Regions from separate parts of the Paracoccus simplex genome, predicted to be linked through region 1. Evidence: riboswitches for the same ligand, from Rfam matches in the RefSeq annotation. Region 1 holds a riboswitch; each other region holds the start of a gene.

Region 1 (6,260 bases):
GACATCCAGATGCCCGAGGGCGGCGGCCCCGTCACCGTCAACGGCCAGCCCATGGGTCCGGCCACCTCGCAGCCCTGAACCGGGGGCAGCCCTGAACCGGGGGCAGCCCCGCCCGATGCGGCGGGGCTAGCGGCGTTGCCAGTCCGCCGCGGTGTTTTCCTGCCAGCCCGAGCGGTGCAGCAGCGGGGTGTCGTCGGTGAAATCCGGCCAGCCCAGACAGAGCAGCGCGCTGAACTCCCAGCTTTCCGGCACCTGCAGCAAGGCGGTGATCCGCGCCGGATCGAGGATCGAGACCATGCCGAGGCCGAGGTTGCGCGCCCGCGCCGCCAGCCACAGCGTATGGATCGCCATGGCGGTGGATTGCTGCAGCGTCCGGGCCATGGTGGCGCGGCCCAGATGGTGGCCTTCGGCCGGGTCGATCTCGGTCAGGACCGCCAGCCAGACCGGGGCGCGGTCCAGCCCCGCCAGCTTCAGCGCGTCATATTCCTGCCGCTGCCGGCCCTGGTAGCGGGTGGCGGCCTCGGCATTGCAGCGCAGGAAATCGGCGCGGATCGCGGCGCGCAGGCCGGGGCTTTCGACCCGGATCACCCGCCATGGCCGGGAATTGCCGACCGAGGGCGCCAGTTCCATTGCCGCGCGCAGCGCGTCCAGCAGCGGCTCGGGAATCGGGTCCTCGCGGAAATGCCGCACGTCGCGGCGCCAGCGCAGGATGCGGTCCAGGGCGGCACGGTCTTCGGCGCCGAACTCCATCACGGTACCGCGCAGATGGCGCTGTCGGGCAGGCCCTCGGCCCCGGCGCGGATGGCGACCGGGCGGTCGGGCACGGTCAGCTCGACGGCGAGGGGCCGGCCAGAGACGGTCAGCGGCCGGTGGTCGTTGGCGTTCAGCTCGACCCGCAGCCGGTCGCCGGGCTCCAGCGCGTCGAGATGCCGGGCCGGGCCGTAGAGCCGGGCGATCTTGGTGCCGTTCAGGTAAAGATGCGCGTGCCCCTCGCCCGTCCGGTGGGTCAGGCCGGCATGGTCGGGGGCGAAGCAGAAGCCCTGCAGCTGCAGGAACAGGTTCCAGCCCGAGACGCTGTCGGGTTCCAGCCGGGCCGAGGCGGTGGCGCTGCCGGCGGGCAGGTCGATCGGGGCGCCGTGGTCATGCGTCTTGGCCCCGGCGGCGGCCGCGCCATGGCCGCTTGCGCCATGGTCGTGGCCGTCCAGGGTAATGCCGTTGGCCGCGGCGACGACGAAACCCAGCCCGCCGCCGAAGATCAGGCCGATCAGCAGCATCGGGATCGAACGATCCATGTCTGGCCCCCGGTTCATGGAAGGGCCGGGCACGGTCTGTGCCCGGCCGGAGGAGTTTTCCGACCGGATCAGGCGGGCTGCGGAACAGCCGCCCGCTGACCCTCGCGCTGCCAGAACCAGCCGGCCAGCAGGCCGAGCAGCGCCCAGGCCATGGCCCCGGCCCCCAGCGCCCGGCCGGCGAACTCGGCCGAAAGCTCGGGCGGGACCGGGCCGGCATAGCTGCCGGGCTGCGGCGCGCCGATCAGATGCGGGGCCAGGATCAGCACCGCGGCGACAGCCCAGGCTGCCCAGCCCTTGCCAAAGGCGACCAACCACAGCGCCAGCCCGGTGGCGATGGCGGTGCCCAGCCACCAGATGGCGCGAAGCTGCACCTCGGCGGCGGCGACGCCCGGCACCTCGGGCGCAAGGCCGAAGGCGGGGGCGAGCTGCATGGTCAGGTAGCCGGCAAGGCCCCAGAGCAGGCCCTGCCGCGCGGTGACCGCATTGCCCTGCGATTCGGAAACCGCCATCAGCGCCACCAGCATCAGCCCGTAACCGGCATAGACCAGCATGGTGAACAGCACCGAGAGCCCGTTGCGGGTCCATTCGAAGGCGCCGAGATCCTGGTGCGCGCTGACGGGTTCGGCGCCGAAATGCGCCAGCTGCCCGGATTCGTAAAGCTCGGCATGCAGCAACACCGGCTGCACGAACCAAAGCTGCAACAGGGCGGCAATCAGCCCCGTTGCAGCGCCAGCGATCAATCCGCTGGTCAGGATGCGCGAGAACATGTCAGTGGCAGGGGAAGCCGGTGGCGTGACGCACGTCATGGGCGGCGTCATGCAGGGTCTCGGCCTGCACCAGCCCGGCCATGAAGATCAGCCCGAAGCCGATGGCGAAGGTGGCGATGGCGGGAAACAGCACCGAGGCGCGGCTGGCGCCGGCGGCGGTTGCGGATCTTGCGGTCATCCTTGACCCTTTCCTTTGGTCGTCCAACCCGACGACGTTGCGGTTCCATGCATCGGCAGGTCTCCTGGCTTGCGGGTCAAGGCCGACGCCCGCCTTCCCGGCCGGATGGCCAGTGGCATGATGGACGTCCGCTCTCCGCTCACAGTCGCGGGGGCGGCTGCGGATTTGGCCCCGGATGTCCAGGACCGCACCGCATTCCCTTTTGGCCCCCGAAGGGGCACCGATACGGCCATATGCTAGCCGCGATGCGGCATGGGCGGCAAGCGGAATCGCGGCGCGGCGCTATCGCATGGGTATTTGGCCAACGCAGAAGATGCCGGGGCAGGGGAGGGGGCGTCCCGGTCGCGGCCCGTGATCACGGTCCCGGCGGCCAGTCCAGATCGACCCAGACCAGCCGGTGCGCGGATGCCGTCAGCGCGGCCTGGGCCAGCGGCCCCTCGGCGGGCCAGACCACGCCCGCGCCCAGCAGCTTCAGGCCCCGGGAGGGCAGGACGTAATCGACGCGCAGATTGCCCGGCGGCTGGTCGTTCGGCCAGTCGCCACTATCCAGCCCCGGATCGCCCTTGTGGCCGTCATTCACCCCGCCCTTCGCTGCCGCGCCGCCGGGGCTGCGGGGCAGGGGGTCGGCGACCTGCGCCATGAGCCGGGCCAGCGCCTGCGGTCGCCCCTCGCTGTCCTCGGGGTCGAGGTTCAGGTTCCCGGCCAGCACGAAGGGCGCTTCGGGCAGGTGGTGCAGCCAGAAGGCCAGCTCGTCATGGTTGCGGCGGCCGTTCAGATCCTCGGGCCCGTCGAAGACCGGCGGCGTCGCGGACATGGCAAGCAGGTGCAGCGGCCGGTCCGCCACCGTGATCACCGCGTCCCAATGCGCGGTCGAGGACAGGCGGCGGATCGCCGCCACCGCCTCGGGCAGCGGCGGCATCAGATTGCCGGGCAGGTCGCGCCACAGAAATTCCGTGTAATCGGTCACCGGCCCGATGGGATGGCGCGACAGGATCGCCATGCCGCCCTGTCCGGTGAACGCACCGAAACCCTGCGCATCGTCGGCCGTGCCCAGCCGACCGTCGGCGTTCAGGTCCAGCCCGGTCGCCATGCCGGAATTCGGCCGCGCCGCGAAACGGTGCGGATAGTCCAGCCCCGCCTGCGCCAGCAGCGCGGCAAAGGCGTCCAGCGCCTCGCCGTCGAAATCCCAGTCGAAATCCGTCAGCAGCAGGATGTCGGGCCGGGTCTCGGCGATGACCCGGGTCACCGCCGCGACCTGCGCATCCCGGCGGCCGAGGTCGCGCAACAGAAGCCCCGGCCCGTCGCGCGACAGGTCGGGGCTGTAGGTGGCGATCCGCAAGGGGTCCGCCTGTGCGTGAACGCCAAGGGCGGCGATCAGCGCCGCCCCGGCCAGCGCCCTTATACCCAAGGGCGGCTCTGGGCCATCTGGGTCTCGAACGTGTCGATGGCGCCGGCCTTCTCCATGGTCAGGCCGATATCGTCCAGCCCGTTCAGCAGGCAGTGGCGGCGGAACGGGTCCAGCTCGAAGGGGAAGCTCTGCCCGTCCGAGGTGGTCACGGTCAGGTTTTCCAGATCCACGGTCATGCGGGCATTGGCGCCCTTCTTCGCATCCTCCATCAGCACCTGCACCACCTCGGCCGGCATGACGATGGGCAGGATGCCGTTCTTGAAGCAGTTGTTGTAGAAGATGTCGGCGAAGCTGGTCGAGATCACGCAGCGGATGCCGAAGTCCAGAAGCGCCCAGGGCGCGTGTTCGCGCGACGAACCGCAGCCGAAATTGTCGCCGGCGACGATGATCTGCGCGTCGCGCCAGGCCGGCTGGTTCAGCACGAAATCCGGATTCTCGTTGCCTTCGGCGTCAAAGCGCATCTCGTCGAACAGGTTCTTGCCCAGACCCGAGCGGTGGATCGTCTTCAGGAACTGTTTCGGGATGATCATGTCGGTGTCGATATTGACCAGCGGCATGGGTGCCGCGATGCCGGTCAGGGTGGTGAACTTGTCCATGTCTTGATCCTCGCAGAATTGACTTGGGGCGCGTGCGCCCGTTAACCGAGACCCGAGCGGCGCCTGGCGCCATGGCTATGCGGGTCTTGTAGATGTATTTCGGGTTTTCGAGTTTCGCCGCCCTGCGCGCCTGTATCGCGCGCGACTGGACGCCGCAGATGGGCGATCCCGAGATCACCGGCTGGCTGACGGTGCTCTCGTATCTTCTGTGCCTGTTCCTGGCGGTGAAGGTGCTGCGCCGCCGGCCGGCCGGCGCGGCGCGCGGGCTGTGGCTGGCAATCGCCGCGCTGATGGCGTTCCTGGCGCTGAACAAGCAGCTTGACCTGCAGACGGCGCTGACCGCCACCGGGCGCTGCATGGCCCGGGCGCAGGGCTGGTACGACAACCGCTGGCTGGTGCAGCTGGCCTTCATCGCCGGGCTGGTGCTGGGCGTGGTGATCGCGCTGCTTTGGGCGACGAAGGCCCTGCGCGGGCACATGCGCCGCAACGGCCTGGCCCTGCTGGGGCTGGCCGTGCTCTGCGGCTTCGTGCTGGTGCGCGCGGTGGGCTTTCATCATGTCGACAGGCTCCTCAGCCTGGATTTCGCGAACCTGGCCTTCAACTTCTGGTTCGAGAATGCCGGGCTGTTTCTGATCGCGGTCAACGCCTTGCTGCTTTTGCGGCGGGGCCGCTAGGGGCCCCGCCCGAAGCATCAGACGGTTTCCGCCAGCAGTTCGCGCACATCGGTCAGGTGGCCCTTGATGCCCGCCGCCGCCGCCATCACCGGCGACATCAGATGCGTGCGGCCGCCGCGGCCCATGCGCCCCTCGAAATTGCGGTTCGAGGTCGCGGCGCAGCGCTCGCCCGGCGCCAGCTGGTCGGGGTTCATGCCCAGGCACATCGAACAGCCGGCCAGCCGCCATTCGAAGCCGGCATCGGTGAAGATCTTGTCCAGACCCTCCTCCTCGGCCTGCATCCGCACCAGGCCCGAGCCGGGCACCACCATGCCGCGCACCCCCGGCGCCAGCTTGTGGCCCTTGAGGATGCCGGCGGCGGCGCGCAGATCCTCGATCCGGCCGTTGGTGCAGGAGCCGATGAAGACCGCGTCGATCTTGACCTCGTTCAGCGGCGTGCCGGGCTTCAGGCCCATGTAGTCGAGGCTGCGGCGCGCTGCCTCGACCTTGCCGCCCTCGAAATCCTCGGGGGCGGGGACGCGGTCGGTGATCGCCGCCACGTCCTCGGGCGAGGTGCCCCAGGTCACCACCGGGGCGATGTCCTCGCCGCGGATGGTGACGACCTTGTCCCAATGCGCGCCCTCGTCGGAAAACAGCGTCTTCCACCAGCTGATCGCGGCTTCCCATGCGGCGCCCTTCGGGGCGTGTGGGCGGCCCATGCAATAGGCGAAGGTCTTTTCGTCCGGCGCGATCAGGCCGGCGCGGGCGCCGCCTTCGATTGCCATGTTGCAGACGGTCATGCGGCCCTCCATCGACAGGTCGCGGATCGCCTCGCCGCAATATTCGATGACATAGCCGGTGCCGCCGGCGGTGCCGGTGTTGCCGATCACCGCCAGCGTGATGTCCTTGGCGGTGACGCCCGGGCGCAGCTTGCCGGTGATTTCCACCTTCATGTTCTTGGATTTCTTCTGGATCAGCGTCTGGGTGGCCAGGACGTGTTCGACCTCCGAAGTGCCGATGCCATGCGCCAGCGCGCCGAATGCGCCATGGGTCGCGGTGTGGCTGTCGCCGCAGACCACGGTCATGCCGGGCAGGGTCCAGCCCTGTTCCGGGCCGACGATATGCACGATGCCCTGGCGGATGTCGTTCATCGGGTAATAGTTCAGCCCGAATTCGCGGGCGTTCTTGTCCAGCTCGGCAACCTGGATGCGGCCCTCGGGGTTCTCGATGCCGTTCACGCGGTCGGCGGTGGTGGGCACGTTGTGGTCCGGCACGGCGATGGTGCGCTCGGGCGAGTGGACCTTGCGGCCGGCCATGCGCAGGCCCTCGAAGGCCTGCGGGCTGGTCACTTCATGGACCAGATGCC
Region 2 (6,260 bases), on a different contig from region 1:
GATCTGGGGCTGGCCGCGTGGCCGCTGCTGACCGGCGGCAAGGGCATCCACCTGGTGGTGCCGCTGCGCCGCATCCTGGGCTGGGACCGGCTGAAGCACTTCGCCCGCGGTGTGGCGGTTCTGGCCGCCGGGCGGCAACCCGAGCGCTTCACCGCCGGCATGGCCAAGGCCGGGCGCAGCGGCCGGATCTTCATCGACTGGCTGCGGAACGAACGCGGCGCCACCGCCATCGCGCCCTTCTCGATCCGCGCCCGGCCGGGGGCGCCGGTGGCCTGCCCGGTGACCTGGCAGGAACTGGAAAGCATCCCCCGCGCCTCGGTTTTTGGCCCCGAGGCGGCGTTGGAGCGCGGCTGGGGCGATCTGGAACCGCCGCCGCCGCAAGCGCTGACCGTCCGGACCGTCGCGGCACTGGACGACCGGAGCCGGGCCGCCGGCCTGGGGCGAGGCGTCAGAAGTTCCAGTCCTCGTCCTCGGTCGCGACCGCCTTGCCGATGACATAGGACGATCCCGAGCCGCTGAAAAAGTCGTGGTTTTCGCTGTCGGGCGACAGCGCCGCCATGATCGCCGGATTGACCTCGCAGGCGGCGGGCGGGAACAGCGCCTCGTAGCCCAGGTTCTGCAGCGCCTTGTTGGCATTGTAATGCAGGAAGGCCTTCACGTCCTCGGTCAGGCCGATATCGTCGTAAAGCTCGGCGGTGTATTTCGCCTCGATGTCGTAGAGATCGAAGATCAGCGAAAAGGCGAAATCCTTCAGCTCCTGCTGCTTTTCGGCGCTCAGCTTCTCCAGCCCGCGCTGGTACTTGTAGCCGATGTAATAGCCATGCACCGCCTCATCGCGGATGATCAGCCGGATCAGGTCGGCGGTATTGGTCAGCTTGGCGCGGCTCGACCAGTACATCGGCAGGTAGAAGCCGGAATAGAACAGGAAGCTCTCCAGAAAGACCGAGGCGATCTTGCGCTTCAAGGGATCGCTGCCGGCCTGGTATTTCTCGACGATGGTCCGGGCCTTGGCCTGCAGATGCGGGTTCTCCTCGGCCCAGCGGAAGGCCTCGTCGACCTCCTTGGTCAGGCACAGCGTCGAGAAGATCGAGCTGTAGGACCGCGCATGGACCGCCTCCATGAAGCTGATGTTCGACAGCACCGCCTCCTCATGCGGGGTCAGCGCATCGGGCATCATCGAGGGCGCGCCGACGGTGTTCTGGATCGTGTCCAGAAGCGTCAGCCCGGTGAACACCCGGATGGTCAGCGCGCGCTCGGCCGGCCGCAGCGTCGCCCAGCTCTGCACGTCATTCGACAGCGGCACCTTCTCGGGCAGCCAGAAGTTGACGGTCAGCCGGTTCCAGACCTCCAGATCCTTCTCGTCCTCCAGCCGGTTCCAGTTGATCGCCCGCAGGGGCGTGCGCATGGCCTGATCCTTCATCCGAAGAACCCCTTTTCATCGTTTCTCAAATACCCTCGGGGGCGTGGGGGCGGACAGCCCCCACCGCCAAGGCCGGTCACAGCGTGCAGGACACGCAGCCCTGCACCTCGGTGCCTTCCAGCGCGGTCTGGCGCAGCCGGATGTAATAGATCGTCTTGATGCCCTTTTTCCAGGCGTAGATCTGGGCGCGGTTGATGTCGCGCGTCGTCGCCTCGGCCGGGAAGAACAGCGTCAGCGACAGGCCCTGGTCGACATGTTCGGTCGCGGCGGCATAGGTGTCGATGATCGCTTCGGGGCCGATCTCATAGGCGTCGCGGTAATAGTCGATGTTCTCGTTCGACATGAAGGCGGCGGGATAATAGACCCGGCCGATCTTGCCTTCCTTGCGGATCTCGATCTTGGCCACGATCGGGTGGATCGAGCTGGTCGAGTTGTTGATATAGCTGATCGAGCCGGTGGGCGGCACCGCCTGCAGATTGCGGTTGTAAAGCCCGTGCTGCATCACCGATTGCTTCAGCGCCGCCCAATCCTCACGCGTGGGCAGGGTGATGCCCTCGAACACCCGCACGACATCGGCCGAGACCGGCAGCCAGTCGCGCTCGGTATATGTGTCGAAGAACGAGCCGTCGGCATAGTTCGACTTCTCGAAATCCTTGAAGGTCCGGCCCTTTTCCTGCGCCAGCAGGTTCGAGGCCCGGATGGCGTGATAGGCGACGGCGGCGAAATAAACGCTGGTGAACTCGACACCCTCGGGGCTGCCGTAATGAATGCGCTCGCGGGCAAGGAAGCCGTGCAGGTTCATCTGGCCAAGACCGACGGCATGCGCCTCGTCATTGCCGCGGCGGATCGAGGGGACCGAGTCGATCGAGGACATTTCCGACACCGCGGTCAGCGCCCGGATCGCCGCCTCGACCGTGGCGCCGAAATCCGGCCCGTCCATGGTCGCGGCGATGTTCAGCGAGCCGAGATTGCACGAAATATCAGTGCCCAAGTGTGCATAGCTCAGATCCTCGTTGAACGCGCTCGCCTCGTTCACCTGCAGGATCTCGCTGCACAGGTTCGACATGCTGATGCGGCCATGCACGGGATTGGCGCGGTTCACCGTGTCCTCGAACATGATATAGGGATAGCCGCTTTCGAACTGGATCTCGGCGATGGTCTGGAAGAACTCTCGCGCGTTGATCTTCTTCTTCCTGATGCGTTTGTCGTCGACCATCTCGGCATATTTCTCGGTGACCGAAATTTCCGAGAAGGGCATGCCATAGACCCGCTCGACGTCGTGCGGCGAAAACAGGTACATGTCGGCGTTCTTCTTGGCCAGTTCGAAGGTCACGTCGGGGATCACCACGCCCAGGCTCAGCGTCTTGATGCGGATCTTCTCGTCGGCATTCTCGCGCTTGGTGTCGAGGAAGCGCAGGATGTCGGGGTGATGCGCGTTCAGATAGACGGCGCCGGCGCCCTGCCGCGCGCCCAGCTGGTTGGCATAGCTGAACGAATCCTCCAGGAGCTTCATCACCGGGATGACGCCCGAGGACTGGCTCTCGATGCCCTTGATCGGCGCCCCGGCCTCGCGCAGGTTGGTCAGCATCAGCGCCACGCCGCCGCCGCGTTTCGACAGCTGCAGCGCCGAGTTGATCGAGCGGCCGATACTCTCCATGTTGTCTTCAAGCCGCAGCAGGAAGCACGAGATCAGCTCGCCGCGCGATTTCTTGCCGGCATTGAGGAACGTGGGCGTCGCCGGCTGGAAACGGCCGGAGAGCATTTCATCCATGAACCGCATGGCGAGGCCCTCGTCGCCGCGCGCCAGTGTCAGGGCGACCATGACCACGCGGTCCTCGTAGCGTTCCAGGTAGCGCTGGCCGTCGCGGGTCTTCAGCGTGTAGCTGGTGTAATATTTGAACGCGCCCAGGAAGGTCGGGAAACGGAACTTCTTCTGATAGGCGGCATCCCAGATCGCGCGCTGAAAGTTCTTGGAATACTGGTCCAGCACCTCGGGCTCGTAATAGCCCTCATCGACCAGATAGCGCAGCTTCTCGTCGAGGTTGTGGAAGAAGACGGTGTTCTGATTGACGTGCTGCAGGAAATACTGCCGCGCGGCCTTGCGGTCGGCGTCGAAGCGGATCTTCCCCTCGCCGTCGTAAAGGTTCAGCATCGCGTTCAGCGCGTGATAGTCCAGCTCGGCCTTTACGCCATCGTCAAGCATTCCGTCCCCCAGAATTCATGCAGCCCCGCCCGAACGCGGGAAATGTCCAGATCAGTCCCCGCCAGCTCGAATCGATACAGCACGGGAACGTTGCACTTGTCAGAAATCACCCGACCGGCCAAGGCATAGGTGGCGCCGAAATTCCGGTTGCCGGCGGCGATGACGCCGCGCAGCAGCCCCCGGCGGCCCGGGTCGTTGAGAAAGCGGATCACCTGTTTCGGCACCGCGCCCCGACCCGTACCGTCGGCATAGGTCGGGCAGATCAGCACATAGGGCAGGACGGGCGCCGGCATCGCGTCGCGGGGCGAGAGCGGGATGCGCCCGGCCGGCCAGCCGAGCCGCGCCACGAAACGCGCCGTGTTCCCCGAGGCCGAGGAATAATAGACCAGCCTGACCCCGGACCCGTCCAAGGTCCTTACGACAGCCGGCCGATCATGTCGGGGCGGAAACCGGCCCAATGCGCCTCGCCGGCGACGACGACCGGCGCCTGACGATAACCCAGCGAGGTGACCAGTTCCATCGCCGCGTCATCCTCGGTCAGGTCGACCAGGTGATAATCCAGGCCGCGCGCGTCCAGGGCGCGGGTGGTGGCGGTGCATTGCACGCAGGCGGGCTTGGAATAAACGGTGATGGTCATGCCTCTGCTCCTTCATGGTCGCGGCAAAGGCAGGCCGCGGCCGAAGGCAGCGCCCCTCCGAACCGGTCCGGCCCGCGCCCGCCGCGCGGTTTCGTCCTGTCGCGTCATGGCAGGTCTTCTGACTCGCAGGTCTCGGCTCGGCTGGCCTTCCCGGTTGCCCAGTGGTGCTCCAGCGTCGCTCTCCGCTTACAGCTGCGGGGGCAGTGCCGGATTCGCACCGGCTTCCCTCTTCGTCCCCCGGATCGCTCCGGGTTGACCATGACCCCGCCAATAAGCCATGGCCGGAAGGGCCGGTCAATCCATATCTAGTGGGAAAGGCGAAGTATCCCCAAATATCTGGTAGAGACCGGATTCCCGGCCTGGGGTTTCGGCGGCAAGAAACGGGGCTCCGGGCGGAGATTGTCCCGCCGGATTCCGGGCCGATCGCCGGCAGGGACGACCTATGCCGCTGCAAGACAAGACCATCATCGACGCCGGAGCCTCCAGCGCGTCAGGGCCGCGGCTGGGCCTTGCTGCTCGGCGCGAGAAACGGTTGCGGGATCGCGTCGCGCGGATCACGCCAGCTTTGTGGCCGGCAGCGCCATGCTGGCGGATGGCGGCGGCAATTCGATCTGCAAGACCTAGCCCCGGAAGCTGCGCCACAGGCTGATCGCCGCATCCGACAGGTCGCCCAGCCGCGCCAGAAGATGCTCGCGCTCCAGCGCCGGCGCGGTGCCGGCGCGGTCCAGCCGCTGCAGCAGCCGCATGATGCGGCGGCGATGGGTGCCGGTCATCGTCTGCACCGGATCGGCGACCAGCCCGGCAAAGGTGGTCAGGACCGAGGCGAGCATGGCCAGAACCACGCCGGTCAGCACCACCTCGACGGTGGACAGCTCGCGCGGGAAGGCGCCATACCACATGCGCCCGGCCCAGCTTCCCAGCGCGAAATCCTCGACCGCCTGCGTCTGCGCCCGCAGCTGCGCGATCGGCCCGGCCAGCGAGATCACCCCGGGCGTGGCGCGGTGGAACAGCAGAAGCCCCGAAAGCAGAACCAGCAGCGAGGTGGTGATCTCGGAGACCGCGTTGCGGGTCTCGGCATAGTCCGAGACGGCGCGGGCCACGGTCTCGGGCGGCGCCCTGGGGGCCAGGTCCTGTTCCGCCAGGTCGCCGATGAAGCCGGCCAGATCCGCCTCGATCCGCTGCGCCACGTCGGAGGTCAGGAAGATCTGCCGGCGCGCCAGCCAGTCGCCGGCCCGGACCAGCCCGATGCGCCGCAACAGCGGCGCGACCAGCCGCACCAGCAGGAACAGCGGCGACAGCATGACGTTGACCGGCGCGCGCAGCAGGTCGGGGCCAAGGGCATGGCGATGCAGCGCCAGCGTGCCGCGCAGACCATAGCGGGCGCGGACGAAGCGGCGGACCTCGGTCTCGCGCCGGGTCAGCGGGCGGGTGTCGGCGGGCTGCAAGGCCATGGGCGCGGTCCCTCGAAGGATCGCGCCCAATCTAGGCATCGCGGCCGGGCCGCTCAATGCCGAAGACTCAGATCAGCGTCACCAGCCCCAGGCCCAGGGTCGAGATGAACAGCCAGGCCAGCGCGCCAAGCGCCAGCGGCCGGATGCCCTTGGCGCGCAGCTTGCGGATGTCGGTCTCCAGCCCCATCGCGGCCAGCGCCATGGTCAGCAGGAAGGCGGTCAGGCGGACGACCTCGGCCTGCAGCGCTTCGGGCAGCGGCAGGGCGCTGTTCAGCAGCACGACCGCGACGAAGCCCAGCACGAACCAGGGGGTCGGCGCCGCGCCATGCGCCTCGCCGCCGCGCCGCCGGGCCAGCGCGCCCAGCACCAGGATCAGCGGCGCCAGCATGATGACCCGGCTGAGCTTGGCGACGGTGGCGGCCTGCCCGGCCTCGGCACCGTGCTGGAAACCGGTGCCGACCACCTGCGCCACCTCGTGCACTGTCGCGCCGACCCAGATGCCGTAATGCGCCGGGCCCATCGCCAGCATTTCGCCCAGCACCGGCATGG
Region 3 (6,260 bases), on a different contig from region 1:
CCCTCGACCAGCAGGTCGGGCTCCGCAAGCAGCAGCGTCTCCAGCGGCAGGACGCCGCCCGCGGGCAGCCCGAGCGTGTCGGCGACATTGTCGAAGCCGGCCAGAGTCACGATCTGCCCGGCCAGGCTGGCCGAGCCCGAGCTGTAGCCGTTCACCGCATAAAGCGCCGCGCGCGGGCGCGGGCCGGGCGGCGCATCGGCCAGCCGCGCCAGATCGGCGTCGAACCGCGCCAGCAGCGCCTCGGCCGCCGTCTCGCGGCCCAGCACCTCGCCCATGCGGCGGATATTGGCGCGGATGCCGGCGATGTCGGTCTCGACCGGGAAGACCTCGACCGGGACATCCAGCCGCTCCAGCAGCCGGATCGCCCCCGGCGCGGTCCAGCCGCCGGCCAGAACCAGGTCGGGCCGGGCCAGGAAGATCTCCTCGACCAGGCCATGATTGACCGGCAGGCGCGACGCCGCCTCGGCCATGGCCGAGGCGGTGGGATCCTGCGCCAGATACGAGACCGAGACCAGTTGCCCCGGCGCCGCCAGCAGCATGGCAAGCTGGTCGGTGCACAGGTTCATCGACAGCACCCGGCGCGGCGGCTCGGCCGCGGCGGGCAGGGACAGGCCGGGCAGGGACAGGCCGGCCAGCAGGCAGGCGGCCAGGCGAAGCCGCCTTACCATTGCGCCGTCAGTCCCGCGTAAACGGTGCGGCCCTGGCCGTAATAGCCCCAGGCTTCGGAATAATCCTCGTCGAACAGGTTCACGACGCGGCCGGTCAGCCGGACATTCTGGGTCAGGTCATAGCCGGCGGCCAGGTTCACGGTCACGTAATCGGGCAGTTCGGTGGTGGCCGGAAGGTCGGGCCAGGCGGTGTTGAACCATTCCTCGTCGTAATTGCCGGCGACATAGCGCAGATCGGCCGTGACCGTACCGCGACCCTGCGCGAAATCGCCCGTGGCGCGCAGCCCCAGCCGGTGACGCGGCTGGCGGGTGATGGGCGTGTCGTTCTCGGTGCGGGCATCGGTATAGGTATAGGTTGCGCCCAGCCGCAGCCAGTCCGCCGCTTCGTATTCCAGATCGATCTCGAAACCCTTGCGGGTGCTGGTGCCGGCGACGTTCACCGAGGTTTCGCCGGCCCCGGCGATCATGTCCTCGACCTTGCTGGTGAACAGGGTCGCGCCCAGCTGGCCGCGGCCGGCGGCGAAGTCCAGATCGGCGCCGATTTCATAGCTGCGGCTGGTTTCGGGGGTCAGGTCCGGGTTGCCGTGATAGGTGCCGGGCGTATAACCGTAAAGCTGGAACATGTCGGGATTGACGGTGGCCTTTCCGGCCGCGGCGCGCAGGCGCAGGTCGCGCCCGGGCAGTTGCCAGGCGCCGGCGATGTTCCAGGTGGTCGCGTCGCGGAAATCCTCGTTGAAATCCCGCCGCAGCCCGGCCTGGACGCCGATGCCGTTGTCGAACTGCCCCTGATATTCCAACGCGACCGATTTGGTGTCGCGTTCAAACCGGCCGCCGGGTGCAAAGAAACTTTCGTAGCTTTCGCGCTTCTTCTGCAGGGCCAGGTTCAGCTTCTGCGCGGCGTCGCGGGCATGGCCGCCGTCCAGCGCCCAGGTGGCGGTATATCGGAAATCCCGCAGCCGCGAGGCATCGTCATAATCGGGCACGCCGGCGTCGAAATGATCGGTGGTCTGGTTCATCCCCCCGATGAAGAATCGGTTCAGCAACCGGCCAGCCAGTGCCTCGGCCTCGAGCCAGAGCGAGCCGTAGGTTTCATTCCGGTCCGCGGTGTGCGGCGTGTCGATCACATAGTCGTCGGGAGAAACGACCAGATCGAACCGGGATGCGTCATAGCCGTATTCCTGCCAGCTGCGCCGCAGGGTGAAGCCGGCGGTCACCGCCTCGCTGATGGTATAGGAACCGCTGAGGGTCAGGGTCTCGCGATCGTTGAACTCGGTATCGCCGCCCGGCGTGCGCGAGGCGTCCTCGCCATCGGTATGGCGCGTCGCGGCCGAGAAGCTGATCTGGCCGCGCTCGCCCATGGCGCGGACATAGGCGCTGGCGGCGCGGGTGGCCTGGCCACCGATCTCGACCCCGCCGCCATAGCTGAGTCCCGGGGCGGCGGCGCGGCGGGTGGTGATCGAGATCACCCCGGCGGCGGCATTGGCGCCGTAGATCGTCGATTGCGGGCCGCGCAGCACCTCGATGCGCTCGATATCCTCGGTCAGCAGGCCGCTGAACACATAGTCGCCGCTGCCGGGGGCATTGGCCTCGACCCCGTCGATCAGCACCAGCACATGGTTGGATTCCCCGCCGCGGATGCGGACCTTGGTCAGCGTCTCGCCGGTCGAGGTGACGGCCAGGCCGGGCAGGTCGCGCAGCGCGTCCTGGACGGTGACGAAACCGCGCGCCTGCAGATCCTCGGCGGTCAGGATGCTGTGGGCGCGGCCATAGGCGCTTTCCACGACCGGCGACAGGCCGCCGGACAGCACGACCGTATCCAGCATCACCGGCTGCTGCGCGTCCTGGCCCAGGGCGGCGGCGGGCAGGAGCAGGGCGGTGGCGGCAAGCAGGGAAACCCGGGTTCTGAACATTCCAAAGCCTTTCCAGCGCGGGGCTTGGCCCGCGATTTGCAGAACTGTCCTGCGGAAAGGCCAAGGGCAGCCCGGCCGCAGCACGGAGACTGTCACCTCTGCGGAACGGCCGCTTTCCGGGCGCGCCCCGCGCCGGGAATGGGTGATCGCTGCGGCAGGTCTCCTGGCTTGCGGATCATTGCTCGGGCCGGCCTTCCCGGGATGCCCCCAGTGGCGCCTGCGGCCTTCGCTCACCGCATACAGTTGCGGGGGCAGCCCCGGCCTTGCCCGGTCCGCGTCGCGGCCCAAGGCGCACCGATGTTCCCTTTTCATCCGGCAGCGCCGGAAACCGTAGCGGCCCCGCATTGCCGCAGCGCAGCCCGTCCTGTCAAGCGCGCCGTGCCGCTGCCGGTTGCCGGCCGGTTGCCGGCCGGGGCGCGGCAAAAGCCCCGTGCCTCGAAAAATACCGATCTGGCCGCAGCTTTTTCCCGCCCGGACCCGCCGCCCCGGCGACGGCCCGCCGGCGGCTGCGTCATTCCGCCGCTGCCAGCGTGGCGCGGATCGCCCGGGCCAGCCGGCGGCAGCCTTCCTCCAGCGCCTCGGGCGGGTTGAGGGTGAAGTTGATCCGCAGCGAGCGGCGGTCCTGGCCCTGGGGGTCGAAGACGCTCGAGGGCGAGATGCAGACGCCATGCGCCAGCCCCACCTGCAGCAGCCGGTCGGTATCCAGCCGCGGGTCGCGGGCCGTCGCCCAGACGAACATGCCGCCCGACGGCACCTGCCAGTCCAGATCGCCCGCCAGATGTTCGCGCATCGCCGCGCAAAGCGCGTCGCGGCGCGCGCGGTAAAGCGACAGGATCGCGGGCCGGATCCGCTCGGTCATGCCGCCTTCCAGCGCCCGCAGCGCCAGCATCTGTGACAGCCCGCTTGTGCACATGTCCGAGCCCTGCTTGGCGGTGGCCAGCGCCGCGATCATCGCGGGCGCCGCGACCACCCAGCCGATGCGCAGGCCGGGGGTCAGTTCCTTGGACAGCGAGCCCATGTAGACCACCGGCCCGGCATAGGGCCCGGGATGGCCGGCCGCCGAGAGGTCGAGCAGCCGGGGCAGCGGCGCCCCCTCGTAATAAAGCACGCCATAGGGGTCGTCCTCGATCAGCCAGGTGCCGGTTTCATGGGCGGCGGCGACCAGCGCCTGCCGCTCGGGCAGCGAGACCAGCCGGCCGCTGGGATTCGAGAAATTCGGCACGGTATAGGCGAACTGCGCGCCCTGCATCGCGGCGCGCGGGTCGTGGTCGTTGCGCTCGATCCGCATCGGGCGATAGCGCGGCACATGCGGCCGCCAGGCGTCCAGCGCCCCCAGATAGGCCGGGCTCTGCGCGGCGACCGTGCCGCCGGGCTGCAGCAGGACCTTGCCCACCAGCTCCAGCGCCTGCATCCCGCCGGTGGTGATCAGCACATTGTCGCGCGTCAGCCGCAAGTTCGCGGTCGAGCAGCGCGCCGCGATCAGGTCGCGCAGGGCCGGCAGGCCGGGGATCGGGCCATAGCCCAGGGCCTCGGCCGGGTGGCTGCGGATCACCGCGGCGGCCAGATCGGCCAGTTCCTCGACCGGCCAGAGCGAGGGTTCGGGCAGGCCGCCGCCCAGGTTGATCAGATCCGGGATCTGCCCGGCGGCCAGAAAGACCGAGGTCACGTCATTGGTCTGCGCGAGCCATGGCGCAAAGCCGCGGCGGCTGGCGGCCTGCGGCTGGGCCGGGGCGATGGGGGCGTCGGGCGCGGCGGCATGGGGGACAGGGGTATGGGGGGCAGGGGCATGTGCGGGCATGGCATCCTCGTGATCCTCGGCAGAGGATAACCGCGCCGACGGCGGATGTCCCTGCAAAGAGTCGCGAGATACTTCCACTTTGCGCTGCAATTCCCTATGAATTGCCATTATCATGGCGGGATTCACCATGACCGAGCTTGACGCGATCGACCATCGCATCCTGACCCATCTGCGGGCCGAGGGGCGGATCTCGATCCTCGACCTGGCCGAGCGGGTCGGCCTGTCGCCCACCCCCTGCGGCCGACGGGTCAGGCGGCTGGAGGAGGCGGGCGTCATCAAGGGCTATGCCGCGCGGATCGACCCGCAGGCGCTGGGGCTGGCCATCAGCGTGCTGATCGCCGTCCGGCTGGCCCGGACCGGGCCCGAGGACAATGCCGGCTTCCTGGCCGCGCTGCGCGACCGGCCCGAGGTGGCCGAGTGCTTCCTGGTGACCGGCAACAATATCGACTACATGCTGCGGGTGCAGGTCCGCGACATCGACGCGCTCGGTACCTTCATCCGCGACGTGCTGCAGCGCATCCCTGCGGTGGGCGAGACCTCGACCATGGTGATCCTGAAACAGGGGCTGGACTGAGGCGGCCCTGGCCGGCCCGGCTCGCTTGTATCCGCCGGCCATGTGTATCAGAACCGCGGCCAGTCGGGAGGATCGCGATGAACGCTTTGAAAAGGATCGGCATCGACACCTACATGCTGCTGCTGCTCGGCATGGTCCTGCTTGGCCTGCTGCTGCCGGCGCGCGGCATGGCGGCCGAGGCCCTGCGCATCGCGACCTTCTGGGCGGTGACGCTGCTGTTCTTCCTTTATGGCGCCAAGCTGGACCCGGCCTCGGTGCGGGCCGGGCTGCTGAACTGGCGGCTGCAGGGCCTGACCTTCGGCGCCACCTATGCGCTGTTCCCGCTGCTGGGCCTGCTCCTGGCCGCGGCTTTCGGCGGCGTGCTGGGACCGGAGCTGACCCTGGGGCTGCTGTTCCTGGCGGTGCTGCCCTCGACGGTGCAAAGCTCGATCGCCTTCACCTCGATGGCCGGGGGCAATGTGCCGGCGGCGATCTGCGCGGCCTCGCTGTCGAACATGGCCGGGGTGGTGCTGACGCCGCTGCTGGTGACGCGCATCCTGCATCAGGAAGGCGGCGGGGTCAGCCTGGACGCGGTCGAAAAGATCGCCCTCCAGATCCTTTTGCCCTTCGTGGCCGGCCAGTTGCTGCGGCCCTGGATCGGCGGCTTCGTCCAGCGCCACCGGCTGCTGACCATGGTGGTGGACCGCGGCTCGATCCTGCTGATCGTCTATTCGGCCTTCGGCGCGGGCACCGTGGCGGGCATCTGGTCCTCGATCCCGGCCCCAGGGCTGGTGCTGTGCTTCCTGGTGGTCAGCCTGTTCCTGGCGCTGGCCATGGCGATCATGCTGGGGGCGGGGCGGCTGTTCCGCCTGCCGCCCGAGGATCGGGCGGTGCTGTTCTTCTGCGGCTCGACCAAGAGCCTGGCCAGCGGCCTGCCCATCGCGACGGCGATCTTTCCGGCGGCGACCGTCGGCGTCACCGTGCTGCCGGTGATGATCTATCACATGATCCAGCTGCTGGTCTGCTCGGCCATCGCGCAAAGGCAGGCCCGCGCCCGGATGTGAGCGCGGGACCGGCCCCGCGGATCAGTGGCCCCCGGCCCGGATCAGCGGCACCTCGTTGCCCTCTGCGTCGAACAGCTTGCCGTCGGCATAGTAATCGCCATCGCGGAGCTGGGCGATATCCGCATAGCGGATCGTCCGTTCCGAGGCGGCGCCGAAGACCGAGGGCTGGTCGGAATTGCCGGCCGTCAGGTGGTTGAACAGCAGGTTCAGCGTGATTGCCATCAGCGCCGAGGAACTGATGCCGGAATGGAAGATGGTCTCGACCCA

The links. A riboswitch is a leader RNA that binds a small molecule or an ion and turns the genes downstream of it on or off. The one in region 1 is predicted to bind cobalamin.
Region 2: linked by a shared signal. The riboswitch ahead of nrdH (glutaredoxin-like protein NrdH) and the one ahead of ACFOMP_RS15625 (CbtB domain-containing protein) in region 1 are both predicted to bind cobalamin.
Region 3: linked by a shared signal. The riboswitch ahead of ACFOMP_RS17660 (TonB-dependent receptor plug domain-containing protein) and the one ahead of ACFOMP_RS15625 (CbtB domain-containing protein) in region 1 are both predicted to bind cobalamin.

The regions. Positions count from the first base shown of each region.
Region 1 is NZ_JBHRXE010000043.1:101,495-107,754, forward strand. It holds gene ACFOMP_RS15605 (hypothetical protein) at 1-78, shown strand, start outside; gene bluB (5,6-dimethylbenzimidazole synthase) at 127-750, opposite strand; gene ACFOMP_RS15615 (hypothetical protein) at 750-1,292, opposite strand; gene ACFOMP_RS15620 (CbtA family protein) at 1,361-2,059, opposite strand; gene ACFOMP_RS15625 (CbtB domain-containing protein) at 2,061-2,237, opposite strand; cobalamin riboswitch at 2,275-2,477, opposite strand; gene ACFOMP_RS15630 (endonuclease/exonuclease/phosphatase family protein) at 2,593-3,645, opposite strand; gene leuD (3-isopropylmalate dehydratase small subunit) at 3,636-4,241, opposite strand; gene ACFOMP_RS15640 (hypothetical protein) at 4,334-4,915, shown strand; gene leuC (3-isopropylmalate dehydratase large subunit) at 4,933-6,260, opposite strand, start outside.
Region 2 is NZ_JBHRXE010000004.1:87,535-93,794, forward strand. It holds gene ligD (non-homologous end-joining DNA ligase) at 1-495, shown strand, start outside; gene nrdF (class 1b ribonucleoside-diphosphate reductase subunit beta) at 449-1,420, opposite strand; gene nrdE (class 1b ribonucleoside-diphosphate reductase subunit alpha) at 1,497-3,623, opposite strand; gene nrdI (class Ib ribonucleoside-diphosphate reductase assembly flavoprotein NrdI) at 3,605-4,012, opposite strand; gene nrdH (glutaredoxin-like protein NrdH) at 4,039-4,260, opposite strand; cobalamin riboswitch at 4,352-4,536, opposite strand; gene ACFOMP_RS01490 (DUF6635 family protein) at 4,881-5,711, opposite strand; gene ACFOMP_RS01495 (YeiH family protein) at 5,779-6,260, opposite strand, start outside.
Region 3 is NZ_JBHRXE010000055.1:37,257-43,516, reverse strand. It holds gene ACFOMP_RS17665 (ABC transporter substrate-binding protein) at 1-668, opposite strand, end outside; gene ACFOMP_RS17660 (TonB-dependent receptor plug domain-containing protein) at 662-2,578, opposite strand; cobalamin riboswitch at 2,715-2,926, opposite strand; gene ACFOMP_RS17655 (aminotransferase-like domain-containing protein) at 3,090-4,376, opposite strand; gene ACFOMP_RS17650 (Lrp/AsnC family transcriptional regulator) at 4,504-4,950, shown strand; gene ACFOMP_RS17645 (bile acid:sodium symporter family protein) at 5,028-5,993, shown strand; gene ACFOMP_RS17640 (nucleobase:cation symporter-2 family protein) at 6,015-6,260, opposite strand, start outside.